4 regions of the Virgibacillus sp. LDC1 genome follow, and region 2 is predicted to be linked to each of the others. Evidence: riboswitches for the same ligand, from Rfam matches in the RefSeq annotation. Region 2 holds a riboswitch; each other region holds the start of a gene.
The links. A riboswitch is a leader RNA that binds a small molecule or an ion and turns the genes downstream of it on or off. The one in region 2 is predicted to bind cyclic di-AMP.
Positions count from the first base shown of each region.

Region 1: another riboswitch for cyclic di-AMP. It lies ahead of ehuB (ectoine/hydroxyectoine ABC transporter substrate-binding protein EhuB); the one in region 2 lies ahead of OHJ21_RS32775 (resuscitation-promoting factor).
Region 3: another riboswitch for cyclic di-AMP. It lies ahead of OHJ21_RS20180 (TrkH family potassium uptake protein); the one in region 2 lies ahead of OHJ21_RS32775 (resuscitation-promoting factor).
Region 4: another riboswitch for cyclic di-AMP. It lies ahead of OHJ21_RS32310 (C40 family peptidase); the one in region 2 lies ahead of OHJ21_RS32775 (resuscitation-promoting factor).

Region 1 covers NZ_JAOXLZ010000008.1:158,609-162,831, forward strand. The annotation lists gene ehuD (ectoine/hydroxyectoine ABC transporter permease subunit EhuD) at 1-276, opposite strand, end outside; gene ehuC (ectoine/hydroxyectoine ABC transporter permease subunit EhuC) at 279-932, opposite strand; gene ehuB (ectoine/hydroxyectoine ABC transporter substrate-binding protein EhuB) at 934-1,767, opposite strand; cyclic di-AMP (ydaO/yuaA leader) riboswitch at 2,139-2,286, opposite strand; gene OHJ21_RS31520 (exosporium glycoprotein BclB-related protein) at 2,774-3,685, shown strand; gene OHJ21_RS31525 (SDR family NAD(P)-dependent oxidoreductase) at 3,744-4,223, opposite strand, start outside.
Region 2 covers NZ_JAOXLZ010000011.1:48,407-52,629, reverse strand. The annotation lists gene OHJ21_RS32785 (HD domain-containing protein) at 1-793, shown strand, start outside; gene OHJ21_RS32780 (TatD family hydrolase) at 886-1,653, shown strand; cyclic di-AMP (ydaO/yuaA leader) riboswitch at 1,859-2,073, shown strand; gene OHJ21_RS32775 (resuscitation-promoting factor) at 2,344-3,531, shown strand; gene rnmV (ribonuclease M5) at 3,719-4,223, shown strand, end outside.
Region 3 covers NZ_JAOXLZ010000001.1:4,411,109-4,415,331, forward strand. The annotation lists gene OHJ21_RS20170 (LysR family transcriptional regulator) at 1-433, shown strand, start outside; gene OHJ21_RS20175 (potassium channel family protein) at 467-1,141, opposite strand; gene OHJ21_RS20180 (TrkH family potassium uptake protein) at 1,158-2,498, opposite strand; cyclic di-AMP (ydaO/yuaA leader) riboswitch at 2,563-2,707, opposite strand; gene OHJ21_RS20185 (CPBP family intramembrane glutamic endopeptidase) at 2,999-4,223, shown strand, end outside.
Region 4 covers NZ_JAOXLZ010000010.1:17,478-21,700, forward strand. The annotation lists gene OHJ21_RS32310 (C40 family peptidase) at 361-834, opposite strand; cyclic di-AMP (ydaO/yuaA leader) riboswitch at 838-977, opposite strand; gene OHJ21_RS32315 (hypothetical protein) at 1,326-2,153, opposite strand; gene OHJ21_RS32320 (M1 family metallopeptidase) at 2,165-4,156, opposite strand.

The DNA of each region.
Region 1 (4,223 bases), on a different contig from region 2:
CACCCCGGCATAGAAAGCCGGAATGGAAATTCCCGTGAGGAGCGGCAGACTGTAATACAGGAAGAAGACCTGAACCAGCAGCGGTGTATTGCGAATAAATTCGATGATTCCTTTGGTTAGGAGCGACAACACCTTAAATCGGCTCCGCGTCGCAAAGGCAAGCAGCAATCCGATGATCAATGCCACCGCGAAAGCGCAGAGCGTCACCCATACCGTCATCTTTAACGCATTCAAGAGTTGCGGCAGGATATCCCACACATAGTTCCAGTCCCACATGGCTATAGCCTCCCCGCTGTCCATTTACGCTCCAGCAGTCGAACCGCCAGCGAAACGAGCGTAGCAATGACAAAATACATGAGGAGCAGCAGCACCAGAATCTCGGTCGTCCAGGAGATGTAATTGTTGCGGAGCACCATCGCCTGATACGTCAAATCCGCCATTGTGATGAAATAAACCAATGAGGTGGATTTGATGAGTTCCACAAGCTGATTTCCGAAAGGGGGAAGCATTCGCAGGGACGCTTGAGGCAATATCACATTCCACAGCCTTTGCCAAGGCTTCAGATTAAGCGCTAAGGCGGCTTCCCACTGTCCTTTTGGAACGGCCAGCACGGCGCTTCGAACGATTTCCGAGCCGTATGCGCCGAAGTTCAGCCCGATCGCGAGGATCGCCGCCAGCATTTTCGGAAGCTCGATGCCGATGAACGGAAGGGCAAAATACAACCAGAACAGCTGCACCAGCAAGGAGGTTCCCCGAAAGACTTCCACGTACACGGCTGTCAACGTCCGGACGATCCACAGCTTCGACAGCCGGCATAATCCGGCTGCAAAGGACATCGCGATAGCCAGTATAGCTGAAAAAAACGCGACGATAATCGTGATCTCTGCTCCTTTAAGCAGCGTAGGGAGAAAATCGATCCAAGAATTCGGCATGCTATTCCCCGCAAAGCGCGGCGGCCGTCATCTCACCCGGGAGCTCTTCTTCCGTGAACCCGAACTCTTGCAAAATTTCGAGCAGCTCGCCAGACTCCTTCATTTTTTGCAGCTCCGCATTGTAAGCCTCCTGGAACTCGGTATCCGCTTGGCGAAAAGCCGTAGCGCCGTAACCGCGAACGCTCTCTCCGTCGATGACCGGCTGCTCGAAATCAGCCACGCGTTCGATGCTGTCGTCGTTAGCCGAATCCAGCATCGCCTGCAGGGACGGCCCCGTCATCGTAATCGCCTGCACCCGGTCTGCCTGGAGAGCGCTGATGGCCGAGGCCTGGTCAGGGACCTGTACGATCCGGTCCGTGGGAATGCCAGACTTCTCCATATAGCCGATTTCGACCGCGCCGGTCATGACGGCTACCTTGGCCTGGTCATTCTTGGCAATGTCCTCATAGCTTCCGAGTTCCATCGGGTTCCCTTGCTTCACCGCAATGGCTTCCCCGATGCTGTACTCCGGATCGGCAAACAATACGGCAGAGCAGCGGTCCGGATTAATGAACATGCCTGCGGTAATGAGATCAAACCGCTCAGCCTGCAGTCCGGCAACCAGTGAACCGAATTCCGTAAGCTCTCCCCTCATTTCCTTGATCCCAAGCCGTTCCAGAATAACTCGGGCAATCTCAACTGCTTCTCCCGTCAGCTCCCCGTTGGCCTCTTTATAGGCATAAGGCTTCTCATTCGCAAAACCCACGGTGATATATCCCTGCTCTATGGCGCGATCCAGCGTACTCCCTTTGTCGCCGCAAGCCGCAAGCGATACCACCAAAATCAATGACAACATCAGTACAACGACTTTCTTCAAAACTTTTCCACAACCTTTCGTTATGACTTTGCAATTCTTAAAAAATGGCATGATGAAATAATCCCTGTTAATTTATGTGTTAACTTGGATATAAGGACATTCAGATACCTTGCACGGGTCGGGGCTTCAGGGAAGATGATTCATCCATCTCCGTGCACGCTTTAACCCAATGCCGTCTGACCGATTCAATTGGTTCAACATTTGCCGACCTTGCCCCTCCTCTTTAGCAGAATACAAAAAGACCACCAAACAGGGGATCTAGACATAGCTCCGCCAGCAGGGGGTCAAAAAATAGAGAAAGGCCCCTATAGAGAATAAAGGGCCTTTGTTATGAAACATCCATTATGTATAAAAGACCCATCCACTGCTGACGAGGTTAGCTGACGGACTCGGGTAAGATGGTACCCTACACTCGTGATTCCAAGTGACTCGCCCCTGGTGAAACTGGTTCCCCCGCTTTCCGGAAAATGTATGCCGGAAACTAAGCGTGTGTTCATGATAAAGGGAAGTTCAGGAAAAGTCAAACCCCCTTAACCGCTTTTTTTGGAAATTTAGAGGCGGAAATGTCATTCTTCCAGGGTATATTACACGCCGGATAAATGCCTCATTCAAGCCTGTCCCCTTACCATTCAGGGGGGTTATTCCAGGTCAATTTTTCGCTATATAGCAGGCGTTTGACATGCCTCCCTTACTCGTTCATGTGATGGATAGTTTATGCCATGAATTAAACCCGGATTGTGAAAGCTTCCCTCATTACATGTAAGGTCTAATTTTTTTTGAAACGCTGCGTAATAAGCCTATGAACATCGTATGGAAATTTGAAATTCATCCTATGGTTTTTGCTATTCGTCAATAGATGAATGCCTTGGGGGCTAGCGTACATTCTGGAAATTATAGGTGGATATCTATCATTTGTACGCTATTAACCCATGCCGTACCGAGAGCACTTGCGTAGTATAAAACAAATCTAAAGGAGGTGCTCCATTTGGAACGTTCTTCTAGAAAAAGAAAATTATTGTGTGCTCTTAAAAAGATAGAGAAAGAAGTCATTCATGCGAAGAAAAAGAAATGCCCGTCTCATGGTCATGGTGGACATAAAGATCATGTATGTGTTGTTAAAAAGCGCCGATGCCCAAGAGCTATCCGCGGACCTGTAGGTCCTCAAGGGCCTATCGGACCGGTTGGACCGGTTGGACCAGCTGGACCTATCGGGCCTGCCGGACCTGCCGGACCGACAACTGGTATTGCTGGACCGGCTGGACCGGCTGGACCTGCAGGACCGGCGGGACCTGTCGGGCCTGTCGGGCCTGTCGGACCTGCTGGAGCCGTCGGACCTGCTGGAGCTACTGGGGCTACTGGGGCTACTGGAGCAGCTGCCGGAGGAGCCATCATCCCATTCGCATCTGGTCTGCCACTTGCTCTGACTACTGTTTTGGGCGGATTGGTAGGTACAGTCGGTCTGGTCGGCTTTGGTATTTCCGGCCCTACCGTTACCCTCGCTGGTGGAACGATCGACCTTACGGGAGCAGCAGGTACTGCACTTGACTTCGCATTTAACACGCCACGAGCTGGTACCATCACTGCACTGTCTGCTACCTTTAGCACTACTTTGGCGCTTACCCTGACAGGAACCACGGTTACAATCACAGCCCAACTGTACAGTGCACCGGCTACGAGCAATACTTTCGCACCGATACCAGGCGCTCTTGTTACGTTGGCTCCGCCGCTCACAGGCATTGTAGGTCCCGGAACGGTAAGCAATGGCTTCGTAGAAGGCCTGGCCATTCCGGTGGCAGCCAATACCCGCTTGTTAATGGTATTCTCGGCAACAGCTGCTGGCGTAACTCTTGTCACTGCAGTCGCAGGTTACGGCAGCGCTGGTGTCAGCATTATATAAGTTTCGTCTTTCCTCCTGCAAACAAAGCCCCGATTGTTATATCGGGGCTTTGCTTCAATTATACGGCCGTATATCCGCCATCCACCAGCAAACTCGTGCCTGTAATGAAGGATGCATCTTCGCTGGCGAGGAACAACACGGCTTTGGCTACTTCTTCCGGCTGCCCCAAGCGGCCCATCGGATGAAGGCCGACCAGATGCTGCGTGATCGCTTCCGTTCTTCCCTTAATAAGCGGCGTATCGATATATCCCGGACATACGGCGTTGACCCGAATCCCTTTAGGAGCATAATCCGCGCTCATCGACTGGGTTAACAGCTTAACGCCTCCCTTAGCGGAAGCATAGGCGGTAACCCCCGCTTTTCCGACATGGCTATGGATCGAGCCGCAGTTTACGATCGCCCCTCCGGTTCCTTGGGATAGCATTTGCTGGATTACATATTTATCACACAGGAACACCCCTGTAAGATTAATATCAATCGTTCTTTGCCAGTTGTCCATCGACAACTGATCGGCAGGCGCATCATGAGCAATGCCTGC
Region 2 (4,223 bases):
TCCGCTGGATGCAGATCGGATGGATTATTTGCTAAGGGATGCGTATTATACGGGGGTTAATTATGGAACGATTGATATTGACCGGATCTTGCGGATGCTGCGGCCATACCGGGATCGGGTCGTTGTAAAGGAATCAGGCATGCACGCCGTGGAGGATTACCTGATGTCACGGTATCAGATGTACTGGCAGGTATATTTTCATCCCGTCACGCGAAGCTCCGAGATCATCCTGCGCCAAATCTTCCGCCGGGCAAAAGAACTGCATGACAGCGGGTATGCTTTCCGGTTCATGGTAGAGCCGCTTCCTGCGTTGTTTGCAGGCCATATTGACGTGAATCAATACCTGCGTCTTGATGAAGCCCTGATTCAAACCTCCTTTCTGCAATGGACGGAGGAAGAAGACAAGCTTCTTAGCGAATTATGCGGCCGTTTCATGCACCGAAAGCTCTACAAATATGTAGAAATCGACAATATCGATCTGGAAACCATCGACGGGATACGCCAAGCGTTCCGTACCGTGGGATTACATCCGGAATATGACCTGGAGATTGATTTTCCAACCGATCTTCCTTATGATAAAGTTCATTCCGATATGCCGCTTAACGAGAAACAGATTCTGCTTCTGGATCGGCATGATGAGCTGAAGGAAATCTCGGAGGTATCCGATATTGTACGCTCGATCAGCGGCATTCATAAAGGACGGTACCATCTTTATTATCCGGAGGAGAAGGTGGGTCCGCTGCTGGCTCAAATGCCGGAGAAGATAGCCGGTGTTTTCAAACAACAACATTAACCCAGTGGGAATAACAACGCTTGGTGCATTTGTAATTTAACCAACTAATGGAAGATATACGACACAGAAACGACAGGAAGGAGAGTGTGATTATTATGCTGTTCGACACGCACACTCATATGGACGCTCCCCAATTCGACGAAGACCGGGAAGCGGCTATCCAGCGGGCGCTTGAAGCCGGCGTCACCAGGATGATCAATATCGGATTTAACCGGGAGACGATCCCGACCACGATGAAGCTGGCAGAGACTTATGATTTTATTTACGCGGCGGTGGGCTGGCATCCTGTAGATGCGATTACCATGGAGGATCAGGATCTCGATTGGATCGCTGCTTTATGCAGTCATGAGAAAGTGGTGGCAATCGGCGAGATCGGTTTGGATTATTATTGGGATACATCCCCGAAAGAAGTCCAGCACCGTGTGCTTCGACGTCAGATCGGACTTGCCCGGGAGTTGAACATGCCCATTGTCATTCATAATCGGGATGCGCATGAAGATATCGTTAACATTTTGCGGGAGGAAAAAGCCTCCGAAGTCGGCGGTGTCATGCATTCCTTCTCCGGAAGCTGGGAAACGGCCAAAATGTGCTTGGATATGGGATTCCATATCTCATTTGGCGGGCCGATTACGTTCAAGAATGCGAAGCAGCCCAAAGAGGTTTTGGCACAGGTTCCGCTTGATCGATTATTGATCGAAACGGACGCGCCTTACCTGACACCCCATCCCTTCCGCGGAAAACGAAATGAGACCGCATATGTAAAATTGGTGGCGGAGGCGGCAGCCGAAATTCGAGGGTTGTCCTATGAGGAATTGGCCCAAATTACCACCAAAAATGCACTGGAACGATTTGGCATTTAACGAAAACGAGAGCAAAAGCAATGAAAAAGAGAGCAATCGCGATTAATTAAAGTTTTTTAATCAGAAAAGGCGTTGATATTACAATATTTTAACCTTTTACATGAGAAAATGTGGTTGAATGTTGCTTTACAACCTGCATGTAAACAGGATATCATCTTTTCAGTGATAAGAAGCTGTGATGTGCAGATCGCAGCCGAATATTTCATGAACCGTCTCGCTTAATCTCCGAAATTCTGGAGAACGGGGGAACCGATACTGCAGTGCATACTGGTCTGAATGCACGAAGCTGTATTTGATTTCTTTTTCGGGTCTTTGGGGTGAATTTGAAGGATCTCGCCATGAGCGGGTATCCGGATATAGGGCGTCTCTCTTACGTCCGAACCCGACAGCTAACTCCGTAAGCGAAATAAGAGGGGAAATCTCGTGCATACCATTTCCATGATTTCATTCATCAGGAAGCCACGTTAGAGCCTCTAGTACTCTTTCAATGGCTTTCTTTTATTTTTGAATAATGGAGAAGGGATCATCATACTCTTGGTAAACAGGAGGTGATGGCAGATGGACGGAAGACGGGAATTGACGCAGGGTGTAGATAGATAGCAGGATGCCCTGTGAGAAAAATTGCTATAGTCACGTCAAATGCATTCATGCGTTTACCTAGACGGCGGGACTATGAAGGAGGATGGAATAGTGGGCATTTTTCAACCTGAAGAAACCCATGAATCACAATCATCCAGCATGTCTTACGCATTGAGATGGAAGCATGACAATTTGCGTCAACTGATGTTGCTCGGCGCCATGGGTGCCGTTACGGTATCACTTCTCATATCGTTGGTTGTACATGATCAGGCAGGCAAGGAGGTTCAGCTTGTCGTCGACGGCCGGGTCACTACGGTGGAAACACGTGGATCGTTGCTGCAGGAATTGCTGGATGAGCAAGCGATCACGTTGAGTCCCCAGGATCAGATTTCGATGCCTCTGAACGGCGCGATCCAGGACGGAGACCGAATTATCATTGAACGGGCAATTCCAGTCAAAGTTACGGTAGGCAGCACAACCAAAACCATATTTACATCCCAGGATACGGTTGATCATGTACTCAAAGAGGCTGGCGTTACGATCCAGGGTGAAGATATAGTACAACCGTCGCAAGACACGAAGCTGACCAGCAATATGAATATCCATGTCGTTCGCGTCACGAAACAAAAAGTCAAGGAGACGGAAGACCGCGAATTCCGCGTGATCAAGACAGCCGACCCATCGCTTGAAAAGGGCGATAACCGCGTCATTCAGCGGGGCGAGCCTGGTCTCATGGTGAACCATTACGAGAAGGTCTACCACAATGGCAAGCTGGTTTCCAAGACGAAGGTCTCCCAAGAGATTGAGCGCAGAACGAAGGATAAAATCATTGCCGTAGGCACGAAAAAAGTGGAGAAGCCTGTTATCGTTCAGGCGGCAGCCACCGATGTAAAAGCTACACCGGCTAAATTGTCGGGCACGAAAAAAGTAACGACCGCCAAGGCTGTGGAGAACAATGTAGTCTCCCGCGCAGGCGTTGATTTTAAATACAAGAAGGTATTGAACAACGTGTCGATGACGGCGTATTCCGCCGAGCAGCAAGGAATCGGTACGCGCACCGCATCCGGCACACGCGTTACTGAAGGGCGCACCATCGCCGTTGACCCTAACATCATCCCAATCGGATGGTGGGTCTATATCGAAGGCATTGGCTTCCGTCGTGCTGAAGATACGGGCGGTGCCATCAAAGGCAACAAAATCGATGTTTATTACGATTCGTTGAAATCGGCCATGAATTTCGGCCGGAAGAGCGGCCGCACCGTTTACGTGATCGGTCCGGTTAAGCCTGAGTTGAACTAAACGCATGAATTCCAGATTTACATTGCCATTCTAATGCTATACTATTTAGCTTATAATATATGATGATCAAGAAGAGGGAATATTTCCTCTTCTTTTGTTTTGTTAAGAACGGAGTATTTAAGGCTAAGTTGGTTGAACCTTAAAGTTGTACAGGCCTGCTTTGCTTGGGAAGGAAGAGAACGAACGCATGATTAAAGAAGTGATTGTTGTGGAAGGCAGAGACGATACCGTTGCCATTAAACGGGCCGTAGATGCCGATACGATCGAAACGGGCGGTTCAGCGATCAACAAGCAAATCCTGAAACGCATAGCGCTTGCCCAGGAGCGCAGAGGCGTTATTATATTGACAGATCCTGACCATGCAGGGGAGCGGATCCGCAAAATCGTGGATCAGGGGGTGCCTGGCTGCAAGCATGCCTTTATTCCCGAAGCAGATGCTACCCGCAAAGGGGATATCGGCGTGGAGAATGCCTCGCCAGAGGCGATACGGCGTGCGCTCGAGCGGGTTCATACCTCCTTTGAGGGTGGAGAGAGCCTGATCAGCTTGGAGGACATGCTGGAGGCTGGATTATCAGCGCACCCGGAGGCGGCGGCAAGACGTATGGCGATGGGAAATCTGCTGGGGATCGGATATTGCAACAGCAAGCAATTCCATAAACGATTGGCCATGTTTCAAATATCGCGTGAAGAAT
Region 3 (4,223 bases), on a different contig from region 2:
CCATCTGGAGCTTGTCATCCCGTCTTCACACCCGCTGGCGGAAATCGAGGATGTTGGCATCGAGCAGCTTCAAGGCTTGCCGATGATCATTTTCTCGACCGGAACCTGGTACCGCAAGCTGACGGATGACCTGTTCCACCGCTGGGGCATTATGCCGGATATCCGGATGGAGATCGACTCCTTCGAAGCAATCGTCAGGCTCATCCCGACCTGCAAGGCGGCCGCGCTGCTGCCCAAATCCTATCTAAGGCCGCAGCTGTTGTCCGATAACGGGCTTGTTGACATTCATATTCCGGCACTCATTGAAACCCGGCGAACGACTTCGCTGATCTACGGCCAGGCCTCGGAGCTGAGCAAGGCGGCCAGCCGCTGGATTGACGAAACGGAAATCCTGTTCCGTAAGCTCGAAGAGGATAAAATGAAGAAAACCTGACGGATATAAGGTCGTCAGGTTTTTCTTCTATATTCATTTTTCCAGCATATTCACGACCTCAGACTCAAAGCGATCCACATTATCATTGGACCCGATAACCACCATAATGTCGCCGGAGTTCACCACATCCATGGCTGTCGGGGCTACGATAATGCCGGATTGTTTATTCAGGGCCACCACGCTGACACCGTAGCGAACCCTCGTATTGAGCTCACTAAGCGTTTTTCCGTCCATGCAGTCCGTGACCGTCATCTCCACAATCAGATAGTCCTTGGATAATTCGATATAGTCGAGCAGGTTGGGCGTGACAAGCTGATGGGCTACCCGAATCCCCATATCCCGTTCCGGAAAGATCACCCGGTCCACGCCCAGCTTCTCCAGTGCCCGGCCGTGCAGCACCGAAATTGCCTTGGCAACGACCATGGCAACACCAAGCTCTTTCAACAAGATGGCAGATAAGATACTCATCTGAATATCGTTTCCGATCGCAACAATCCCGCAGTCGAAGTTACGGATACCGAGCGATTTAAGCACCTCTTCATCCGTAGCATCCGCCACCACCGTGTGCGTCAGCAGCTCGCTCATATCCTCGACGACCTCTTCATTGCGGTCGATGCCGAGCACCTCATATCCCTGTTCCATCAGCTCAAGCGCCAGGCTGGCGCCAAATCGTCCCAAACCGATGATTGCAAATTGCTTTGGTTTCATGTCTCTCCTGTACTCCTTATCCAATAATCATTTTGCCTTCCGGATGACGATATAATTCTTTACCCTTTTTCGGCCCCAGTGCATAAGCAAGCGTCAAAGGCCCCAATCGCCCTGCAAACATCGTAATGCTGATCAATACCTTCCCAAACACCGTCAGATCAGGCGTTAAGCCCATGGAGAGACCCACCGTACCGAAGGCGGACGTCGTTTCGAAGAGGATCTCCAGGAAGTCCCCTTCCTCTGTCGTCGACAGAATCATCGATACGGTTAGAACGAGCAGCAGGGCCAGTAACGCAATGGTCAGTGCCTTCAGCACCCGCTCCTGGGCCAGGCGATACCGGAACATGACGATGTCTTCACGCCCGCGCATCATGGCGATGACCGCCCCCACCATAATGGTGAAGGTTGTGGTTTTGATACCGCCCCCGGTTGAACCTGGGGATGCTCCGATAAACATCAGAATCACGATAAAAAATTGCGTGGCCTGTCTAAGCCCCGTAATATCTATAGTATTCGCGCCGGCTGTACGCGGCGTTACGGATTGGAATAACGCGCCGAAGAATTTTCCGCCCCAATTCAGGGAGCCGAGCGTCCTCGGATTGGTGAATTCGAATATAAGAATGACGATAAATCCAACCAGCAGCAAGGTAGCCGTCATGGTGAGCACCACTTTGGAGTGCAAGGAAAGTCTCCGCTGTTTCCGGAAATCAATCAGATCGGATAGGACGATAAAACCAATGCCGCCTGAGACAATCAAAAACATCACGACAACGTTGACTACAGGATCGTAGACATACCCGGTCAAACTCCGAAAATCACCAAACAAATCGAAACCGGCGTTGTTAAACATCGTGACCGCATGAAAGACACCGTAATAAATCGCCTGGCCAAGCGGCATATCGAACGCCCAACGAATCGATAGAATGACAGCGCCGCAGGCCTCGATGATGAGGGAGTACAGCAGCACTCTGCGAATCAGCCTTACGATTCCTTCCATCGAGGACTGATTCATCGCTTCCTGCAAAATGAGACGATCCTTGAGCGATATGCGCCTTTTGAGAGCCAAGGCAAATAAAGTGGCCATCGTCATGAAGCCGAGCCCGCCGATCTGGATCAGCAGCATGATCACGACTTCTCCGAAGGAACTGAATGTCGTTCCTGTATCCACCACAACCAGCCCCGTTACGCAAGTTGCCGATGTCGACGTGAACAAGGCATCGATAAACTCAAGCGGTTCACCCGTACTTGTGGAAATCGGCAGCATTAGCAGCGCCGTCCCGATGAAGATAATAGCTGCAAACCCAAGCACGAGAATCTGCGGCGGAGACAGCCTGAGCCAGTTAAATTTAGAGTTCAATCGGTCACCTTCTTAAAAAAAATCAAGAAAAAAAGACACTGGAAAACGCAGTGCCCTTACGGTCTGGTTCCTGTGCTGCAGCCTACGAGGTTAGCTGACGGATTCGGGCATTTCCACAGGTCGCCCTATTCATTATTCTAGGAATAATGAAATTCACCCCAATTACATGGTTCCCCCATTTTCAGTACGAAATTCGGCTGGAATATTCGGTTCCTTGAAGCATGATGTGATTATAACGCAATCCGGTACGTAACCCAATGCCGTTTTTCACCCAAAAAATCTTTAAAAGAACGCGAATTGGGCATATTCAAGAATACAAGCATAGGGTTCTCTAACGTTTTCGAAACTTTTCATTCATTTTCATCGATTTATTTCATTATTCCGGATATTGGGATAAGCTGCTAATGACTTTCATAACTATGTTATATTGACTCTATGCGTTCTTAATCAGGCATATCGAATACCAGTGGGAGTATCAACTTTCTTAGAGGAGGAATTTCATGAATCGTGCAAGAGAGGCCTTGAAGCTGAAGCCCAATCTGAAACAGCTCATCGCGCCTGCCGCAGTCGGCCTGATTCTGTTCCTATTATTTCAGGTGTTTCCGTCGACGAATCCGGATTCGACCGAGATGGCAACCCCGAATATCATATCCAAGGAGCAGGCTCGGCAAGCGGCTTCAAGCTTTGCTCAGCAGCATTTGCAGTTTACGGCTGCAAAAACGGATGACGCATTGGTTACATATCAATCCAAATCGGAACTTTACGGATATCTGGCGAAGGAAAAGAAACTTTCGGAATACAACAAAACCTATGAAGCCAAATATCCCTATGACGTATACCGCGTTCGCTTCAGCGAACCGGGAGGCGATGCCCTCAATGTGGACGTGCACATGCAAAATTCAGGCATCGTCGGCTTCTCGTACGATTTCGCCCGCTCCAGCTATGAACGGATTGAGCTGAACAAGGGCGATGTACAAAGGCAGATGCTGCTTGTCGTCGAGGACGGCATGTCATTAGCCGAGAAGCAAGCTCTCGCAGAGCCTTGGCTCCAGCGAGCGGGCTATGATCCGTCGCAACTGGAGCTGGTTACGCGGGAAGGGGAACCCCGGCTCCGGTATGTGGACCCGGAATCCAAGATTGGCGATTCCAGATTGGAGCACCGTTTCACCTTCGAACAGGGGAAATTACGCTCCTATGAGCCATCCTTTTCAGTCCCGGCCGCCCATTCCGCCTATGTCAACAAGCAGACACAGGATGCAACGCTGCTGACGCTTGCAGGGTATGGCCTGTTCACCCTCATCCTTGGCATTCTTGCGATTGTATACAGCGTGAAGACCAGAGCCTATACGTCCTTTAAGCGCGGCCTGTTCCTATCGGCGCTGCTGTTTATCATTCAGATGCTGAATACGTATAATCTGATTCCCGTTTTCCAATCCGAGGGGATGTCGCAAACCGGTATAATCGGAATGATGATTTTTTATGCGGTCTATTCGCTTATCTTCTCCGCGCTGCTCTATTTCTCCCTTGTCGGGGGCAACGGGCTATGGCAAAAAGAAGACGGACTCAATCCATGGCCTCGAGCCAAAGAACCCGGATACGGACAGTATGTACTGGACAGCATGAAGCTGGGGTATATGTGGGCTTTCATCCTGCTTGGGGTCCAATCCATTATCTTTGTCGTTCTGGGCCTAACCTTGAATACATGGTCCACCACGGATGCCACAC
Region 4 (4,223 bases), on a different contig from region 2:
TTACTGCGTCCATTCTATCAGACAGCAAGCGAGATTGGCAATTATTTCTTGGTGAATTTCGCTATTTTTCAATAGCATTAGCCGTCGAAGCATCGGATAAAATCAATATTTTTCCAAAATGGGTGTTTAATGAAGGGAGAGAAGGGTATATAAAGGGTAGAAGATGTGAAGACATGGCGAAGTGAAGTGAACTTGTAGAATAAATTTCATTTTTTTTCGAAAAGCGGGAACTTTTCCGTTGTCCTGAACGTTATAAAGGTATAGACAGAATAAACAAAAGAAAAAAGCCGCTGGATGAGATCGGCACAATCTCATAAGCCCAGGGCTTTCTTGTAAGAGTAAATCAATAAAGTTCCAACATTAATTGTAGTTCACAGCTACAGATTTGTACGTATTTTGACTCATAATTCTCTTAGCGCCTACATATCGGTTGGCATAATAGCTCTGGCTTAGCGGACTGATAATGACACCACGCGAAGATGAGGAATGAGCGAATTTGCCGCTCCCAACATATATACCCACATGAGATACACCTCTACCGGATGTGTTGAAGAACACGAGATCGCCAGCTTTCAGGTTGCTCTTGGATACTGCCGTACCTACTTTGTATTGAGCTGCAGATGTACGCGGCAGGCTAAGGCCAAGCTTCTTGTAAACATAGCTGGTGAATCCGGAGCAGTCAAAACCATTCGTTGTGGTTCCGCCTGTTTTATAAGAGACACCAATGGCTGGTTTGATTGCAGTATTTAATTTGGAATCGGCGAAAGCGCTTCCGGTCCCTAATGTGAGTGCGAGTGCGAGGCCTAGAGAAACAGCCGTTAACTTCTTTTTCAAAACAAAAGCTCCTTCCATTGCCTGCGAGGTTAGCTTAAGGGTTCGGTTGAAGGTCCCCTATGATCCCTCTCTTGCGAGATCAATTCACCCAAAACGGATCCCCCGCTTCCCATATCGTTATGGGAATTCGGCTCCTTAAAATGTTGATGAACCCATTCATTGACGTCTGACGTTCCAACATAGATAACGAATTTACATCGTTCCAACAAAAAGTTACAGTAAAGATGACAAAGTTGTTACTAACATATTCGTTATTTTAGCAGAGTATTAACAATTTGGCAAACGAGGAAAGATCATTTTTAAACAAAAAAACCTGTCCCCATCTTGGGGAAACAGGTTTTTTTGTAATTTGGCGCTCAGAAATTTGTAATATAGAGGATAAATGAACTCTTATTCTTTGTAAAATCAAGACCCGGATAGAAACGTGTCACTTCGGATTACAGCTTATTCGCGAGCATGTTTCATCATTTCAGGGTAACGAATTGTAACGATTAAGGATGCGATGAGGAGGAATCTCTCCACAAATGATATTGAGCGGAAATTACCCAAATTTGGAAAAGTCCATTCAGAAAATAAGAGGCCTGCTGAATAATTAAGCCGATCAACCCGGCCCAGAAGAGCGAAGCCGAGCTCAGGAGCAACAGAATGACACAGGCGGATCCGCCGATGGTGATGGATAACAGCACTGCCGTGCCCAAGCGGCGGAAGAGCGCATGGAGAGAGCTGATCATACCAAAGTCTCCCGTGCGCCCGAACTGCATATAGAGCAATAACAGGCGGATTAGATAGGCGTACAAGAACCAGCCAACGGCATACGGCAGTGCATGAAGGAGCAGAACAGGCTCCTGAATCCCATTTAGCAGAATCGGAAGAATTTTGGGCAGAAGCCAGTAACCGGGCACAAAGGTGAGAATAAGCTCAATCAGATAGAATAGCGTTACAGGTTTCCACAGTTTGCGCATGCCAGTGAAGAAGAATAAACCACGCTCGCCCTTGGCTTCCTGGTGAAGGTTGTAGAAGATGCCGGCCCGAATGAGCGGGGTGAGAACCATCCGGATCAGGAGCAAACCGGCCAGAAGCCATCCGTAGGTGTGGACCGTGCTGCTCAGGGTTAGGCTCATCTCGCCCTCATAGAAGAATAACAGACGGCTGAGCTCGTTAGGGGCAGAATCCGGATATCGCATCAGAAGGGGAACGACTGCCGATTTTACGAGTCGGTACAGGCAGTATCCCCACAGCAAACGGTATAAGAAGAGCAGAATCGAGACGTATAGCTGGTCTTTAACACTGGTCCACCCTTGGCCTGCGTAACTTTTCATGTGCTCCCCCCTCACCATGACAGGCTGCCGAACAGCGTCTCCACAAGCTTGGTAATACTGAGATTCCAGCGTGTAACCACCTTCGGATCCATTCCTGCCTTCATATAGTTATTGATGTGTTTGTTCTCCAGGACGATGGAGTATTTGGGATCAACCATGGCCCAGGCGAGCGGAGTGCTGTACTCCAGGGTGTAAGTAACTTTGCCGTCCTTGCCGCTCCAGGTCCGCTCCACCGTTTTGCCATCCTCAAAGGCGAACACGATCGGCACATTGGTTATATCCCCGTCCTTGCTCGTAATCTTGACCGTAGACTCATAACGAGGATGTTCCGCCGTGCCTTTATTTTTGGTTTTGATCACGTCGATGGCGACATCCGCCATCTGGCTTCCATATACATATTGGTCAAAATACGGCTGCCAGGACGTTTTGCTTACTTGCTCTACAACTTTCTGGAAGTCGGACGTGGTCGGATGCTTGAACCGGTATTTCTGGGCATACGTATGAAGAATCTTCTCCATCATCTGCGGACCGACCTGCCGTTCGATGCCTTGCAGCACCAGCTTGCCCCTCGTGTAAACATTCAGTGCGTAGTTTTCGTGGGAGCTGTATTTCCAGGATTCCATCTTCAGCGGTGCAGGGGAAGTAATGGATGCTCCCTGAGCTGCCGTATTGGAGGTAATACCGTATTCTTTTTCCATCACTCGTTCTTCAGCATAGGTTGCAAAGGCCTCGTCCAGCCACGCTTCCTCAAATTCATTACTTGCGATCATTCCGTAAAAATATTGATGGGCGATCTCATGAATGACGGTCCGCTCCAGCTCATATCCCGGCGAATCGTTTTTGGCACCGAAGGCCGTGACCAGCGTCGGGTATTCCATGCCGCCTGCCCCGTTGCCCGATTCCGGCGGAACGACGATGGACAACGTGGAATACGGATAGGTTCCGTACCATTTTCCAAACGAAGCGAGTGCCGACTTGGCGGCATCAAAGTAACGCTCCTTTAAGTCTTTATGGGCCGGATCGAGATACAGCTTGATGCGGACCCCCGGTACGCCTGGTGCGGAGAATGCTTCTTCTGCCGTGACAAAGTTTGGCGATGCCGACCAGGCAAAATCATGCACATCATCCGCATAGAATTGATAAATTTTTTCCCCGTTTGATTTTTGGGCAGGCTTGGTAGGGAATCCGGTCGCCGCGACAATGTAATTTTCGGGCACTCGGATGCGAACGCTGTAGATGCCGAAGTTCGAATAGAATTCGGAGTTGCCATGGTATTGATGAAGATTCCAGCCTTCCTCTGTTCTTCCGCGAAGACCAGCGGGTTCATAGACCGAAAGTTTAGGAAACCATTGGCCGGCCATAATAAAATTCTCGGTGGTTCCCATGCGAGCAAATATTTTGGGAAGTTCGACCTCGAACTCCAAGTGAATGGTAACACTCTCCCCGCTCTTGATGGGTTTAGGCAGCCGGAGCTTGGCAAGGCTGTGATCCTTGATGTTGCCGTCATCCGGTTGAACAAATTGAAGGCGATGGGTCAGGGCCAGTCCTTCGGTTGTTTTCACGCTGGTAATGGCCATGGAGCCGTATCCGTCGTCTGGCATGGGATCGGAACGAAGCCTGCCGCCCGATTCCTTCATAAAGGTCGTGTCATTGGAAGCAAATGCATTGGGATACAGATGAAAGTACAGCTCGTTTACGCTTTTTTTGCCTGGATGAGTCCAAGTGAGTGTCTGTTTGCCCTTAAGCTTGTTCTCCTCAGGCTCGTACCGAACATCCATATGATATTCCACCAGCCGGTCGCTTAAGGCCGGAGCGGGAATATTAGGCTGCACCTTAGGCGGTGAGAGCGGGGCCTTCTCCACGGCAGAGGCGGAGGGCTTGCCCGCATTTGGGGCAAGAGCAGACGCTGAGGACCCTGGATTCAGAAATATCGGCATCGATCCTGCAAGCAAACCTATGGCAAGCAGGGATGATAGAAAGACTTTGGCACGTGGTGGGACCATATCGAACAACCTCCCGTTGACAAGCATCTAGTGCATGTATATGTTTGCTTTTGGGGGATTATTAGTT